One region of the Acidisoma sp. C75 genome, then DNA from elsewhere that is predicted to be linked to it. Evidence: predicted binding sites of a transcription regulator. Region 1 holds the regulator's gene; the other holds the start of a gene.

Region 1 (7,391 bases):
CAAGGGTCGGGCGACATCCTGCGCGGGGCTTGAGGATCAGGCGGAGAGTTTCTGCAGAACCGATTCGGGCAGGTCGAAGTTGGCATAGACATTCTGCACGTCGTCCGATTCGTCCAGCACTTCGAGCAGTTTGAGCACCGAGCTTGCCGCTTCTTCATCCAGCGGCACGGTGGTGCGCGGCCGCCAATCGAGCTTTGCGCTCTCCGCCCCGCCGAAGCGGGCTTCGAGCGCCTCCTGCATGGCGACGAGGCTTTCCGGCGCGCCGGTGACCTCGTGCCATTCCTCGCTGCTCTCGACATTGTCGGCCCCGGCCTCGATCCCGGCTTCGAGCATGGCATCGGCCGAGGCGGCGGCCGCCGGATAGCGGATGACGGCCAGACGCTCGAACATGAAGCTCACCGAATTGGTCTCGCCGAGCGCCCCGCCGTGCTTGTTGAAGGCGGCGCGAACCTCGGAGGCGGTGCGGTTGCGATTGTCGGTCAGCGCCTCGACGATGACGGCGACGCCGCTCGGCCCGTAGCCCTCGTAGCGGATCTCCTCGTAATCATCCCCGCCGCCGCCGGCCGCACTCGCCTTCTTGATGGCGCGATCGACAGTGTCTTTCGGCATGTTCTCCTTGCGTGCGGCGAGGATCGCCGCCCGCAGCCGCGGGTTGGAGGCGGGGTCCGGCAGGCCCTGGCGCGCCGAGACGGTGATTTCGCGGATGAGCTTGGCGAATTGCCGGGCGCGGCGGGCATCCTGCGCGCCCTTGCGGTGCATGATGTTCTTGAACTGGCTATGGCCGGCCATGGCGAGGCTCCGGAAGGCAGGTGATCTCGTTTCGTGCGATGGTGTCTCCGCCAAGCCGGGCCGCGGCGTCAAGCGCCGTTACACCGCGGCGCCGGGCAGGCGAGACAAGGCGCAACCCGGTTGATCGCGGCGGACCGGCCGGTTCAGACCTGTCCGCATGTCCAGACGATCGGGTCTCGCCCCTCAGTAACTCCGCATGAGGCCGACGAGCCGGCCCTGCACGCGCACCCGTTCGGCCGGGAAGATCCGGCTTTCATGGCGCGGATTGGCGGGCTCCAGCGCCACCGAATTGCCCCGGCGGCGGAGACGCTTGAGGGTCACTTCCGCGTCATCCACCAGGGCGACGACGATCTGCCCGCTCTCGGCCGTTTCGGAGCGGCGGATGATGACGGTATCGCCATCCCAGATGCCGGCGTCGATCATCGAATCGCCTGCGACTTCGAGGGCGTAATGCTCCCCCGGGCCGAGCATGGCGACCGGCACTTCCAGGAAGGTCGAGGTATCGCGCAGCGCCTCGATCGGCAGGCCGGCGGCGATGCGGCCGTAGAGCGGCAACTGCACCGCCGAGGCTTCGACGGCGGTGCGCAGGCCGGGCAGGCGCGAAGTGAAATCGCCTTGGATGACGCGGGGGGCAAAGCCGCTTTCCCGCCTGCCGGGGGCGGCTGGCAGCGCGGGCGGGCCCGCGGGTGCGGAGAGGGGCGCCGGCTCCGCGCTCAGCGGGACGAGCGCGATCGCGGCCGGCGCTTGGCCCGGCAGGCGCAGCACTTCGAGCGCGCGGGCCTGATGGTGGCGACGGCTGAGGAAGCCACGCTCCTCCAGCGCCGAGATGAGGCGGTGGATGCCGGATTTGGAGCGGAGGCTCAGCGCCTCCTTCATTTCATCGAAACTCGGCGAATAGCCCGTCGTTTTCAGGTGACGGTCGATGAACATGAGCAGTTCGTGCTGCTTGCGCGTCAACATGCGGAACCCCTCGGGCCATGACAGGCGATGCCCCTGCCGCGCTTGCGCCGAAGCCTCGGAACGAGAACGGAGCGCAGACCTTGCCCTACGCTTCCGTAATGTTCAGGGATCGGATCACGAACAAAGCAGAAACCATTGGCGTTCTAGGGGTTAGCTCCGCGCCGCGTCAAGCGCGGCGTGCGGCGACGAGCGTGGTGAAGCGCCGCAGGCACCAGCAGCAGCCGGCCGGGGCAACCCGGCCTCGGGCTGCGCGCCGCTTCAGTCCTTATCGTCGTACGGATTGACGGTGCCGCGGAAATCGAGCCGGATCGGCGTTCCCGGCAAGTGGAAGATTTCGCGCAACTCGTTGATAAGATAGCGGCGATAATCCTCCGGCGTCGCTTCCGCACGCGTGCCGAAGACGACGAAGGTGGGCGGCCGGGCGGTTGCCTGCGTGACGTAGCGCAGCTTGAGCCGGCGCCCCTGCACCGTCGGCGGCGGATGGCGGCTGACGGCATCCTCGAACCAGCGGTTGAGCGCCGAGGTCGTCACCCGCTTGTTCCAGGTCTCGTAAACCTGGCGCACGGCGGGGAAGAGGCGGCGGAGATTGGCGCCGGTCAGCGCGCTCATGGTGACGACGGGAATGCCCTTGAGCTGGGCGAGGCTGCGCTCCAGCCGATCGGAGACCGCCTTGCGGGTCGCGTCGCGATCTTCCACCGCATCCCACTTGTTGAGGACGACGACCATGGCCCGGCCTTCCCGCTCCACGAGGCGGGCAAGCTGGAGATCCTGATCGTGCATGCCGTCCACCGCATCGACGACGAGAACGACGACCTCGGCGAAGCGCATCGCCTGCAGGCTGGCGCCGGTGGACATGCGCTCGATCTCGTCCTGCACGCGCGCGCGGCGGCGCAGCCCCGCGGTATCCACGAGTTCGTAGGCCCAGCCCTCGCTATCGGTCATCCGTAGCGTGATCGCATCGCGGGTGATGCCGGGCTCGGGCCCCGTCAACATCCGCTCCTCGCCGAGCAACTGGTTGACGAGAGTGGATTTGCCGGCATTCGGCCGGCCGAGGATGACGAGGCGGAGCGGCTTGCGCGGTTTGCCATCGGCGCCGAGGGCGTCTGCCTCCGCGGCCTCGGCATCCGGATCCGCGGCCGTCCCATCCTCGCCCGGCGCCGGGGGCAGCGCCTCGGCGATCCCGCTCATCAGCGCGCTGATGCCCTCGCCATGCTCGGCCGAGACCAGCAGCGGCTCGCCCAAGCCGAGCGCATAGGCATCGAGCGCATTGTTGAAGCCGGCCCGCCCCTCAGTCTTGTTGGCGATGAGCAGCACTGGCCGGCCGAGCCGGCGGAGCCAGGTGCCGAAATGTTGATCGGGCGGCAGGATGCCGGCGCGGGCATCGACCACGAAGAGGATGAGGTCCGCCTGTTCGAGGATCGAGGCGGCGCCCGCCCGCATGCGGCCGGCGAGGCTCTCGGGCGGCGCTTCCTCCAGCCCCGCGGTATCGGCGAGGCGGATCTTGCGGCCGCCCACCGTGCAGGTGGCCTCCAGCCGGTCCCGCGTGAGGCCGGGCTGATCGGCGACCAGCGCCTGGCGCCGCCCGACGAGACGGTTGAACAAACTGCTTTTGCCGACATTCGGGCGGCCGGCGATCACGACAAGCGGGGTTTCCATGCGCTAGGGGCAATACTGCCGGAGGCCGCCCGCGGTTAAGAGAAATATGGGCATGCGTGCCCGGCGTCGGCCGAGCTTGGCCGCGCGGCCAGACGGGGCAGCCCGCAATCCGCTGATCATAAGCGAGAAAGGTAACGGCATGAGCACGACGACAGGCGCGCAACGCCCGGCAGCCCCGGCGGTCGGCGGCGAGGGGCTGGTGCTCGCGGTGCTGCTCGCGGTGAGCTTTTCCCATTTCCTCAACGACACGATGCAGTCCCTCCTGCCGGCGATCTACCCGAACCTCAAGACGGCCTTCCACCTCAACTTCGTGCAGATCGGGCTCATGACCTTCGTCTTTCAGGTCACCGCCTCGCTCTTGCAGCCGCTCGTCGGAATGGTGACGGATAAGCGCCCGCAGCCCTATTCCCTGCCCGTCGGCATGGGCTTCACCATGTGCGGCCTGGTGCTGCTTTCGCAGGCGGCGAGCTTTTCGATGCTGTTGGTATCGGCCGGCATGATCGGCATCGGCTCCTCGATCTTCCACCCGGAATCCTCGCGCGTCGCCCGCGCATCCTCGGGCGGGCGGCACGGGCTCGCGCAATCGGTCTTCCAGGTGGGTGGCAATGCCGGCACCGCGATCGGCCCGGTGCTCGCCGCCTTCATCGTGGTGCCGCACGGGCAGGGCAGCATCATCTGGTTCTCAGGGATCGCGCTGCTCGGCATGGTGGTGCTCGGCGGCGTCGGGCGCTGGTATCAGCAGCGCATGGCGAGCGCCCGGCGGCGGCCGCGGGCAGCCATGCATCCGCATGACGCGCTGCCCCGCGCGCGGCTCGTCATCACCATGGCGATCCTGGTGGCCCTGGTCTTCTCCAAGTTCTTCTACCTTGCCAGCATCTCCAGCTACTACACCTTCTACCTCATCCATCGGTTCGGGCTGCCGGTGCAGACGGCGCAGTTGCTGCTCTTCGTCTTTCTCGGCGCCGCGGCGCTCGGCACCGTCTTCGGCGGGCCGATCGGGGATCGGATCGGCCGCAAGCTCGTCATCTGGGTGTCGATCCTCGGCGTGCTGCCGTTCACACTTGCGTTACCTTATGTCGGGCTGACAACGACGGTGGTGCTCTCCTTCATCATCGGCTTCGTGCTCTCCTCCGCCATGCCGGCGATGATCGTCTATGCGCAGGAGCTGGTACCCGGCCGCGTGGGGTTGATTTCGGGCCTGTTCTTCGGCCTCGCTTTCGGCATGGGTGGGCTGGGGGCGGCGGCCATTGGCGTCATCGCAGATCATTTCGGAATAGTAACCACATACGAAATCTGCTCCTTTCTCCCGGTGATCGGCCTGCTTGCGATGTTTCTGCCGCATATCAAAACCCCGCGCCCTGGCTGAGGCGGCACGGGGCCGCGCTCCGCTGATCTTGAAGAGAAATAAGGGATCGGCGCTGAAAAGCGCCGCAAACTCGGGGTTGATTGCCATATGATTGAGTGCTCTCTCTTGTCGCCGGTGGTCAGCATAGGAGATGGATCATATGGCTCGTGAAACGGCTCTCACGCCCAAGGCGCGGCGGGGCAGCGGGGTGGCGGGCTCCGCTAAGGCGCCGGCAGCGGCCAAGCCGCGTGGTATGGCCAAGGGCAGCAGCAGTGGATCGCGCGCCCGGGTAGGGCGTAGCCTAACCCCGGCCGCCCCGGCCTTCAGCAAGGAAGAACTCAAGCTGCGGGTCGAGAAGCTCGAGCGGGCGAATGCCACGCTCCGCGTGAAGAACAAGGAATTGCGCGTGGCTTATGTGGAAGCGGCCGAGCAGCTCGATTCGCTCACGCTGCGCCTGCAGAGCATGGAACGGCGGGCGGAACGCCAGGCGCGGCAGGAAGAGGGCGGGCAAGCGCCGGGTGCGCGTGGCGGCCGGGGGGAGCGGGGCGCCCGACCGCGGGCGAACCATGTCGCCGGCACCGATCAAAATTCCGCCGAGGGCGTCGGCTGAGGGCAGCGCGGCTCCGCCAGGCGGCGGAGCCGGCCGGCCGGTCATCAGCTGAAAGGCTAGGCTTCAGCCTCCTGCGGATCATGCGGCTGCTCGGCAGCCGGCCCAAGCGGCTCCGGCTGCTCCTCCGCCTGCTCTGCCGCGCCCGGCGGGCCGAGCGGCACCAGCCTGATCCGCTTGCCGCGGGCGGCAAGGGCGATCCGCCCGCTCTTCAGCGCCATCGCATCCTCGCCGAAAATCTTCCGCCGCCAGCCATGGGCGGCTGGGATATCGGGAGCATCTTCGCTCGCCAGACGGTCGATATCCTCGGCCGAGGCGAGAAGCTTGGGTGCCACGCCGTGCTCCTCGCTCTTGGCGGCCAGGAGCACGCGGAGCAAAGCGACGAGGCCGGGAGAGGGCCGCGGCCCATCCCGATCGGCGCGCGGGGCGAGCACGGGCAGCGCCGCCTCGGGCAGTGCGCGGGCCTCGGCGATGGCGGCGAGCAGGGAGGCGCCGCTCTTGCCCTCGGCGAAGCCGCGGGTGATGCCGCGGGCGCGCGCCAATGCCTCGGCATCCTCCGGGGCAAGGGCCGCGATTTCCGGGATCGCGTCATCCTTCAGCAGGCGGCCGCGCGGGATGTTCACGCGCTGCGCCTCCCGCTCCCGCCAGGCGGCGATCGCGCGGAGAACCGCCGCCTGCCGCCGGTTGCTCGGGCGGAGCTTGAGCTTCAGCCACATCGCCTCGGGGTCGGCGCGGTAGAGGGCAGGGTCGGCAAGGCCGGCCATCTCCTCCTCCACCCATTCCGCCCGCCCCTCGCGGGCGAGGCGCGCGAGGAGCTTCTCGTACACCAGGCGCAGATAGGTCACGTCCGCGGCGGCATAGGCGATCTGCGAGGGCGAGAGCGGCCGGGCCGACCAGTCGCTGAAGCGGTGGGATTTGTCGATCTGTGCGCCGGTGAGGGAGCCGACGAGCGAATCGTAGCCCACCTGATCGCCGAAGCCCGCGACCATGGCGGCGATCTGCGTGTCGAAGATCGGCCGCGGCGGGGCGCCGAACAGCAGCAGGAAGATCTCCACATCCTGCCGCGCGGCATGAAACACCTTCACCACCGCCGGATTGGCGAGCAGCGCGCCGAGCGGGGCGAGATCCAGCCCCTCGGCCTGCGCATCGATCACCGCGACATCGGCGCGGCCGCCGAGCTGGACGACGCAGAGTTCCGGCCAATAGGTGCGCTCGCGGATGAATTCGGTATCGATCGTGACGAAGGGCTCCGCCGCCAGGCGGGCGCAGAGGGCCGAGAGCGCCTCGTTATCCGAGATGAAGACGGGGGCGGGAAATTCGGTGCGGGGCGGGCGGGACATAGACCCTTTCTACCGGGGCGGGCTTGCCTGTCAAAGCCACGGCGGCCGTGCCCCCTTGCAAAAAACCGCGGTTCGGCCAATTCCCGGGCATAGCCCGCGCGCCGCGGGCGGGACAGCGCGCCGCTTCGGCGGCACGCTTCAGTGAACAGGAGTACACGTCATGCGATTGAGCACGAAATTCGGCAAGCTGCTGCCGGCGGCGGTTCTGGCCGGGGGGATGATGGCGGGCGGCGCGGCCTTCGCGCAGACCGCCTCCCAGCAAAGCCTCGACCAGGGGGCGACCACCGGCCTCGGCGCCCATCATCGCTTCACCAGCGTCGCCGCCGCCCAAGCCCATTGCCCGGGGGATACCATCGTCTGGTCGAATGGCGTGAACCTCACCTACCACGTGGTGCAGTCTCCCACCCAGGCCAAGGGCCGCGGCTTCTTCGCCTGCAAGATGGAAGCGGATACCGCGGGCTTCCACGAGGTGCCGTAACCGGCGCCCGCTCCGGCCGAGCACAGGAAAGGCGGCCTTCCCGGGCGGGAGGGCCGCCTTTTTGCTGTGCCTCGCGTCCCCTCGTCACGTCCCCGCCGGCCGCCCCGGCCTCCGGGCCTCGCGGCCAGCGCGGCGCCCGGTCAGACGCGGCGGCCTGACCGGGTGCTTTGCCTCTAACTGCCGACCACCTCACGCTCAGGCTTCCTGGCCGGGGTT
Region 2 (7,391 bases), on a different contig from region 1:
CACCGGCATGGGATCGGCCTCATAGGCCTGGCGGCCGGCACGGATGGCGCCGGCGAAGGCTTCCGCCATCAGCGCCGGATCGCCCGCGCGGGCGACGGCGGTATTGAGCAGCACGCCGTCGAAGCCGAGTTCCATCGCCTGGGCCGCATGGGAGGGCAGGCCGATGCCGGCATCGACGATCAGCGGCACTTGCGGAAAGCGGGCGCGCATCGCCCGCAGCCCGTAGAGGTTGTTCAGCCCCCGCGCGGTGCCGATCGGCGCGCCCCAGGGCATCAGCACCTGGCAGCCGGCATCGAGCAGCCGTTCCCCCACCACGAGGTCTTCCGTCGTATAGGGAAAGACCGCGAAACCATCGGCGGCCAGGATGCGCGCGGCCTCCACCAGGCCAAAGACATCGGGCTGCAGATTGTCCTGATGGCCGATTACCTCGAGCTTGATCCAGTCGGTCTCGAAAACCTCACGCGCCATCTGCGCGGTGGTCACGGCCTCCTTCACCGAATGGCAGCCGGCGGTATTGGGCAGCACGCGCAGGCCGAGGCCGCGGATGAGGGACCAGAAGGCCTGGCCCTCTCGCGCCGCCCCCGATTCCCGCCGCAGCGAGACGGTGACGATCTCGGCGCCCGAGCGGCGCACCGCCTCCGCCATGATGGCGGGCGAGGGGTAGAGCGCGGTGCCGAGCAGCAGGCGGGAGGCGAGCGGCACGCCGTAGACCTGAAGCGGCGCCGGTATCGGGAGCGGCATGGCCTCAGCCTCCCCGCATGGGGGCGAGGATCTCCACCCGGTCGCCGGCGCGAAGCGCGAGGCCTGCGCGCATCCGCGCCGGCGCGAACTCGCCGTTGAGCGCGGTCGCGACCGCAGCATCGGCCAAGCCGAGCTCGTCGATGAGGGCGGCGAGGTTATCGGCCGAGACCTCTCTTTCCTCGTTGTTGACGTGGATTTTCATGCGGCGATCTCCGGGTCGAGCGTGCCGGTGGCGAAATAGGCGGCGGCCCGCCGGGCGAGGGCGGGGGCGAGGAGGAAGCCGTGGCGGAAGAGGCCGTTGGCGGCGAGGCTCCGCCGCCCGAAGGGGCGGAGGCGGGGCAGATTGTCCGGAAAGGCCGGCCTGGCATCGGCGCCGAGCTCGATGATCTCGGCCTCCGCGAAGGCCGGGTGCAGGGCATAGGCGGCGTTGAGGAGTTCCACCACCGAACGCGCCGTCACCCGGCCGCGCTCGCCGCTTTCCAGCATGGTCGCGCCGAGCATGAAGACGCCGTCCCCCCGCGGCACGACATAGAGGGGAAAGCGCGGATGGACGAGCCGCACCGGCCGGCTGAGGGAAAGGCCGGGGCAGCGGAGGATGAGCATTTCGCCCTTCACCCCGCGCAGATCGGCAAGCCTGTCCCGCGCCGCGAGGCCCCGGCAATCGGCGACCGGGCCGAGGCTCGGATCCTCGGGATCGGCCGCCACCCCGAAGCGGAGGGAGACGGACCGCGCGGCAAGCTCTGCGACGAGCGCGGGGAGGGCGGCGCGCGGATCGAGATGCGCTTCCTCCGGGTAGAACAGGGCTTCGCGGAAACGCCCGGCGAGATCGGGTTCCAGCGCCGCGATGCCGGCCCCGTCCAGGGCTTGCCAGCCTTCGGTGCGGCGGGCGAAGCGGGCGAGATCGGGGGCATCGCGGGAAGGGGCGAGCACCAGGCTGCCCCGCTGCTCGGTGGCCGGAAAGACGCGCGGCCAGAAGGCGAGCGCCTCCGCGCCGAGGCGCTGCACCGCGGGCTCGGCACTTTCGCGCTCGCACCAGGGGGCGAGCATGCCGCCCGCATAGCGGGAGCAGGCATCCTGCGCGAGGGCCGGGCTGCGTTCGAGGATCGTGACGCCGATGCCGGCTTCGGCGAGGGCGAGCGCAGTGGTGAGGCCGAGGACGCCCGCGCCGATCACTGTAACATGCTCCACCCGCATGCGGGCATCTCCGCTCTGAGATCAGGGGCATGGCCGGAAAGGGCGGAGAGCGTGAAACGGCATGCTGTGCGGCCGCTTGTCCCATCCCTTCGCCAGCATGACCTGGATCAGGTTCGAAGGGTCGCCACGCGCGGCGGGAAAACCCGCCGAATGGCCTCTCAGCCCCTTGCCGGGGCTCCCCTTGGATCCCGCTCTGCTATCGCTCTTCGCCGGTTGCGTCAAATCCCCGGCCGCTCGCCTCAGAGATAGCCGAAGCGCCGCATGATGGTGGCGTGGTCCTGCTCGATCCGGGCGGCCTGGGCCGGGCTCAGCACCCTCCGCCACTGCCCGGCCTCGCCGGCGCGGAAGAAGGCGGCACGGGATTGGGGCGGCTTTTCGATGAAGCCGCGCTCGGCCTCCTGGGCGCGCAGCGTGCCAAAATCGCTGAAGCGTACCGCGCGCGCCAAGCGCTCGGGCTCGGGCTCCTGCCCCATGAAGCGGATGAGCGCGCCGAAACCGGCGTGAGGATCGGCCAGCAGATCCTCGTAGCGCATCACATGCAGCGTGGGGTGGGGGCGATGGGTCCAGAAATGCACATGCGCGGACCAGGTGGCGAGGCGGACATAGACGGTATCATCCGTCCCGCCGGTCGCCGCTTCAGGATCCGCCATGAAGGCGATGGTGCGATCGAGCGAGAGGCCGAGGTGATGGCTGAAGGAGACGGCGACATCGCGCGGATCGCGCAGGATGTAGATGCAGCCCGCCGTCACTGCGCGGGTGATGGTCTGCTCGCCCGCCACCACGAGCAGCGCGCTATGCGTCTTGACGAGGGAGATCCCCGGCCGCGCTTCGGCCATGGCGCGATGCACGAGCGGGCGCAGGCGCTGGACATCGGCGATGCTGTATTGCGAGGCGGGGCGCGGATCGAACGGCGCGAAGCGCGCGGCCGCGCTTTCCCCCGTCGTCACGGCCATCAGGTCGTTGATGTCCTGGGGTTCGGCGGCATCGCGGATGTAGTTCTGCAGGAAGGCCCGCACCCAGGTATTGCCCGATTTGGGGTAGGAGGCGATCCATAGCAGCTGGCCCATACCGGGCAGGCTCCGGCGTCAGGCGCGGCGGGTCAAGGCGTCGTAGATATCGACGATTTCGAGCGCGACGCGGCCAAGCTCGAAATCCCACCAGCGTTCCAGCAGCACATCCGGCTTATGGTGGGGGGCGAGTTCCTCGCGGATCGTCACGAAACGCTCCCAGAGATCGGGCCAGGGCATGTCCTCGGCGGTCAGCATCAGCAGGTCCGGCACCAGGGCCTCGCGCAGGCGCACCTTCATCGGGCCGGTATGGGAGGCGAGGATGCGGGTGGCCTTGAGGAATTTCTCGCGGGTTGCGTGTGCCGTGCTCGTCACCGTCTGCTCCCGTCTCTCTCGCGCTTTCCGGCCCTGGGGAAGGATCGTCTTTGCCCGGGGCAAAGTAAGCGGTTTGTAACCAGGCGCACCAGAGCGGGAGGCTGAACCCAGCCGTGACGGCGGAAGCGGCCTCGCCGATTCGTCGCTTCACAGAAGCGCCCGGCCATGCCTATGTTCCCCTCATGTTCTCTTTATGTTCACTCTCTTTGCTGCGCCCTTGGGAGTTATGAGCGAGATTCTTCAAAACCTTACGCGGCTTCGTGGCACGATCGCCGGGTTGGAGCGCGGCAGCAGCCAGAAAGCGCCGGGCGCTGTCCTGCCCTTCGGCCTCGGCATAGTGGATCGCCACCTGCCGGGCGGGGGGCTGAGGCTCGGCGGCTTGCACGAACTGGCCGATCAGGGCGCCGGCCAGCCCTATGGCAGCGCCGCCGCGCTGATGGTGGCGGGCATTCTGGCGCGGCTACCCGGCCCGGTTCTGTGGATCAGCGAGCGGGAGGATCTCTTTCCCCCCGGCCTTGCCGCCGCCGGCCTGCATCCCGATCGGGTTCTGCATGTGCGCGCGCCGCGGGCGGTGCCGCTGGTGATGGAAGAGGGGCTGCGCCATGGCGGTGCCGCCGGCATCGTGGGCGAGGTCGGAACATGGCTGCGCCCCACCGCCGCCCGGCGCCTGCAACTGGCGGCGGAAACCGCAGGCTTCCCCGCCTTCACCCTCTGCCGGCCGCCGGGGCCGGCGGCCCGGCCTGACGCGGCCCGGCCGCATGCTGCACCGCCGATCCCCGCGCTCACGCGGTGGCGCATCACCCGCCTTCCCTCAGGCCCGCCTGTGGCGGCAGTGCCGGAGATCGCGGGCCTCGCCCCCGCGCTCTGGCAGGTCGATCTCATCCGCTGCCGGGGGGCGGAGGCTGCATCCTGGATTGTGGAGGCTTGCGATGAGACGGGTCATCTCCGTCTTCCTGCCGCTCTGGCCGACCGAGCGGTGGCGCCGGCAGCAGGCGGCGGCCGGCGTCTGCTTGCCTGAGGGGGCGCCGCTCGTCACCCGCCTGCATGATGGCCGACGGCTGGCCGTGGGGGCGGCCGATGCGGCCGCGCGCGCGCTCGGCATCCGCCCCGGCCAGCCGCTCGCCGAAGCGCAGGCGATGCATCCGGGCCTTTGCGTCGTCGATGCCGAACCGGCGGCCGATGCCACGGGCTTGCGGGATCTCGCCCTCTGGTGCCGGCGCTACGCCCCGCTCACGGCGGCCGATCCGCCGGACGGGGTGCGGATCGACAGTTCCGGCGCCGATCATCTGCTGGGCGGGGAGGCCGCCCTGCTGGCCGATCTCCGCACACGCCTCGCGGCGGCAGGCATCACCAGCCGGCTGGCGATTGCCGATACGCCGGGGGCGGCCTGGGCGCTCGCCCGCTACCATCCTGGCGCGGCGGAGGGGCTGCTCTGCCCGCCGGGTGGGGTGGCGGTGGCGCTCGCCCCCCTGCCGGTTGCCGCCTTGCGCATTCCGGGCGAGACCGCGCGGCTGCTCACCCTGCTCGGCCTCGTCAGCATCGGCGATCTCATGGCCTTGCCCCGCGCGGCGCTCGCCCAGCGCTTCGGGGCGGCGCTGCTGCGCCAGATCGACGCTGCCCAAGGCACGCTCTTCGAACCGCTGGAGCCGCTGCCGCCCGCGAGCCTCCTCCGCCAGCGCCTCGCCTTCACGGAACCTTTGATGACGGCGCCAGCCCTGGAGCGGGCCATCACCCGCCTTGCCCGCGCGGTTTCGGAGGCGCTGGCCCGGCGCGGGGAGGGGGCGCGGCGGCTCGATCTCGTCTGCGAACGGGTGGATCACGGCCTGCAGGTCATCGCCCTCGGCACCGCCCGCCCGGTGCAGGAGGCACAGGCCCTCGCACGGCTTCTCACCCAAAGGATCGAGACGATCGAGCCCGGCCACGGGGTGGAGGCGATGACGCTCTGGGTGCCGCTCGCCGAGCGGATGGCGGCCGAGCAGATGGCCGCCGCGCTGGGCGAGCCGCGGCCCCTGGCGCGGGAACTCGCGGCCCTCGCCCCGTTGATCGACCGGCTGGCCGCGCGCTTCGGCGCCGATTGCGTCTATCGCCTCACCCCGGTCGCGAGCGCGGTGCCGGAACGCGCCGTGCGGCGGACCGATCCGCTCGCCCCGCCGGGGGGTGAAACCTGGCCCGCGCATCTGCCGCGGCCAGTGCGCCTTCTCAGCCCGCCGCAGCCGGTCCAGGCGCTCGCCATGCTGCCCGACCAGCCGCCCGCCGCCTTCACCTGGGGGCGGGTGCGCCACCGCATCCGCCGGGCGGACGGGCCCGAGCGGATCTTCGGCGAGTGGTGGCGCCGCCCCGGTGAGGAACAGGCCGTGCGGGATTATTGGGCAGTGGAGGATGAAGCCGGCGATCGCTTCTGGCTCTACCGCAGCGGTGACGGCGAAAGGCCGGAGACGGGCAATCTCGCCTGGTTCCTGCACGGGGTGTTCTGAGCGCGCCCTTCGTTGCGCGATCAGAGCACCTCATGCCGGAAAGGCAACCTTACCCGCCTGGCTTATGCTTATGCCAGTTGGTGCTTATGCCAACTGGCCGTTTTCCGGCCCGAAGCGGTTATCCCCCCGCGTGCCGCGCGTGCAGAACCAGACGAAGACGATGATCCAACCCACCAGAGGCACGAGGTTCAGCAGCTGCCACCAGCCGGAACGATCGATATCATGCAGCCGCCGCGCGCCCACGGCGATCGTCGGCAGAAGGAGGGCGAGCGAGACGAGATCGCCCAGGATTCCGATCGCGTGTTCATGCAGCGCGGCCGCCACCACCGAGAAGGCCACATCCACCAGGATGGTGAAGAGCGCGAACCACCAGTATTCGGCCCGCGGCGCGCGGCCCTGGAAATCGGCATATTTGCGCAAGCATATCGTAATCGCGCTGCCGAAGGTGCGCGGAATACCGTCGCCCGGCCCTGCCGCGCCGAAGCTGCCCTGCGGCGCCCCGCAATGCGGGCAGGCGAGGGCAGTGACATGCAGCCGCTGGCCGCAGCCACGGCAGAAGACCATGTTCGGATTGTCGCTCATCCCGGAGACGCCCTTTCTTCAATTATATTTGCGTGAAAAACGCTCGTCCGACATGGTGAGGTAGATCACCCCTTCGATCAGCCCGATCAGCGCGGGGATGAAGGTCCAGCAGAAGAGCAGGTAGAGAACGCCGAGCCCGGGCTGCTCGAGGTAGAATTTATGCACCCCGATGCCGCCCAGCAGCAGCGCCAGAATCCCCGCGGTTGACTTGTCCTTCTGGCCGCGCGGCCGGCCGGCCATGGCGGCCGCCTGCGGCGCCCCGCAATGCGGGCAGAATGGTGCTGTCCGATGGATCGGCTTGCCGCAGCCGCGGCAGAACACCTGATCGGTCAGGATCGCCTGCCCGGCGGTGGCCGATGCCGAAAGCGGGGCCGAAAGCGGGGCGAGGCTGCGGCCGGCCGCCACCCCGTCGCCCGCTGACCCGGCCGCGCTCGCCGCCAGCCGAGGCTGCGCCGCGCCGCAATGCGGGCAATCCCGCGCGGTGAGATGGATCACCCGGCCACAGGCGAAACAGAATTTCTCGTCCGCGGCGCGCCCCAGGGCCATTCTCTCGCCACTCTCGCCATCGCCTGCTTCGGCCATCCCCCGCTCCTCCGTCGATCGATCAGACATGGCTGAGCGCGCCCGCACTACCGGCAAGGCCAGGACCGGGCCCGCCCAGAACCAAGGCCGCAACCGCCCCGAGCAAGCGCCCCAGCAACCACACGAGCCAGGCCCAGAGGCTCAGAACCTCATGCTCGAAGAACCCGAGGAGAAAGACCAGGAAAGCAAAATTGGCGAAAGCGAGGCAGATCGCCCCGAGCACGAGGCCGAGTTCGCGGCGGTTGAGCGATCCACCGGCGATCAGCCCGAGATTGACGAGGTCGAGCAGCAGCCCGATGAGGGTCGAGGGAGGAAAGGGTGTGGCCGAGAGCAGCAGGCCGAGCAGCACCGCGCGATCCCGCCCGGCGACAGAGCGCGCCAGCCGCTGCACGGCTTTGGTGACTTCGATCTCCAAGGCGCTTTTATACGGCATGCG

Evidence for each region. The regulator LexA, encoded in region 1, represses DNA repair genes until DNA is damaged. The targets are predictions, from matches to a motif close to TGTTCTANNTANGTTC.
Region 2: a site for LexA is predicted at 3,501-3,516, ahead of ACYQ7X_RS10545 (ImuA family protein). Genes of this name have one in related genera too.

What each region holds. Positions count from the first base shown of each region.
Region 1 covers NZ_BAAFHD010000004.1:121,716-129,106, forward strand. Annotated here, with positions in the region: gene ruvC (crossover junction endodeoxyribonuclease RuvC) at 1-3, opposite strand, end outside; gene ACYQ7X_RS06780 (YebC/PmpR family DNA-binding transcriptional regulator) at 37-789, opposite strand; gene lexA (transcriptional repressor LexA) at 973-1,749, opposite strand; gene der (ribosome biogenesis GTPase Der) at 2,008-3,405, opposite strand; gene ACYQ7X_RS06795 (MFS transporter) at 3,545-4,771, shown strand; gene ACYQ7X_RS06800 (hypothetical protein) at 4,911-5,360, shown strand; partial or broken gene rnd (ribonuclease D) at 5,516-6,697, opposite strand; gene ACYQ7X_RS06810 (hypothetical protein) at 6,858-7,175, shown strand; gene glgX (glycogen debranching protein GlgX) at 7,349-7,391, opposite strand, start outside.
Region 2 covers NZ_BAAFHD010000007.1:15,705-23,095, reverse strand. Annotated here, with positions in the region: gene ACYQ7X_RS10570 (thiazole synthase) at 1-741, opposite strand, end outside; gene thiS (sulfur carrier protein ThiS) at 746-943, opposite strand; gene ACYQ7X_RS10560 (FAD-dependent oxidoreductase) at 940-1,935, opposite strand; TPP riboswitch at 2,003-2,127, opposite strand; gene ACYQ7X_RS10555 (sulfotransferase domain-containing protein) at 2,175-3,002, opposite strand; gene ACYQ7X_RS10550 (hypothetical protein) at 3,021-3,317, opposite strand; gene ACYQ7X_RS10545 (ImuA family protein) at 3,544-4,335, shown strand; gene ACYQ7X_RS10540 (Y-family DNA polymerase) at 4,247-5,791, shown strand; gene ACYQ7X_RS10535 (DUF805 domain-containing protein) at 5,876-6,373, opposite strand; gene ACYQ7X_RS10530 (NINE protein) at 6,392-6,955, opposite strand; gene ACYQ7X_RS10525 (hypothetical protein) at 6,978-7,388, opposite strand.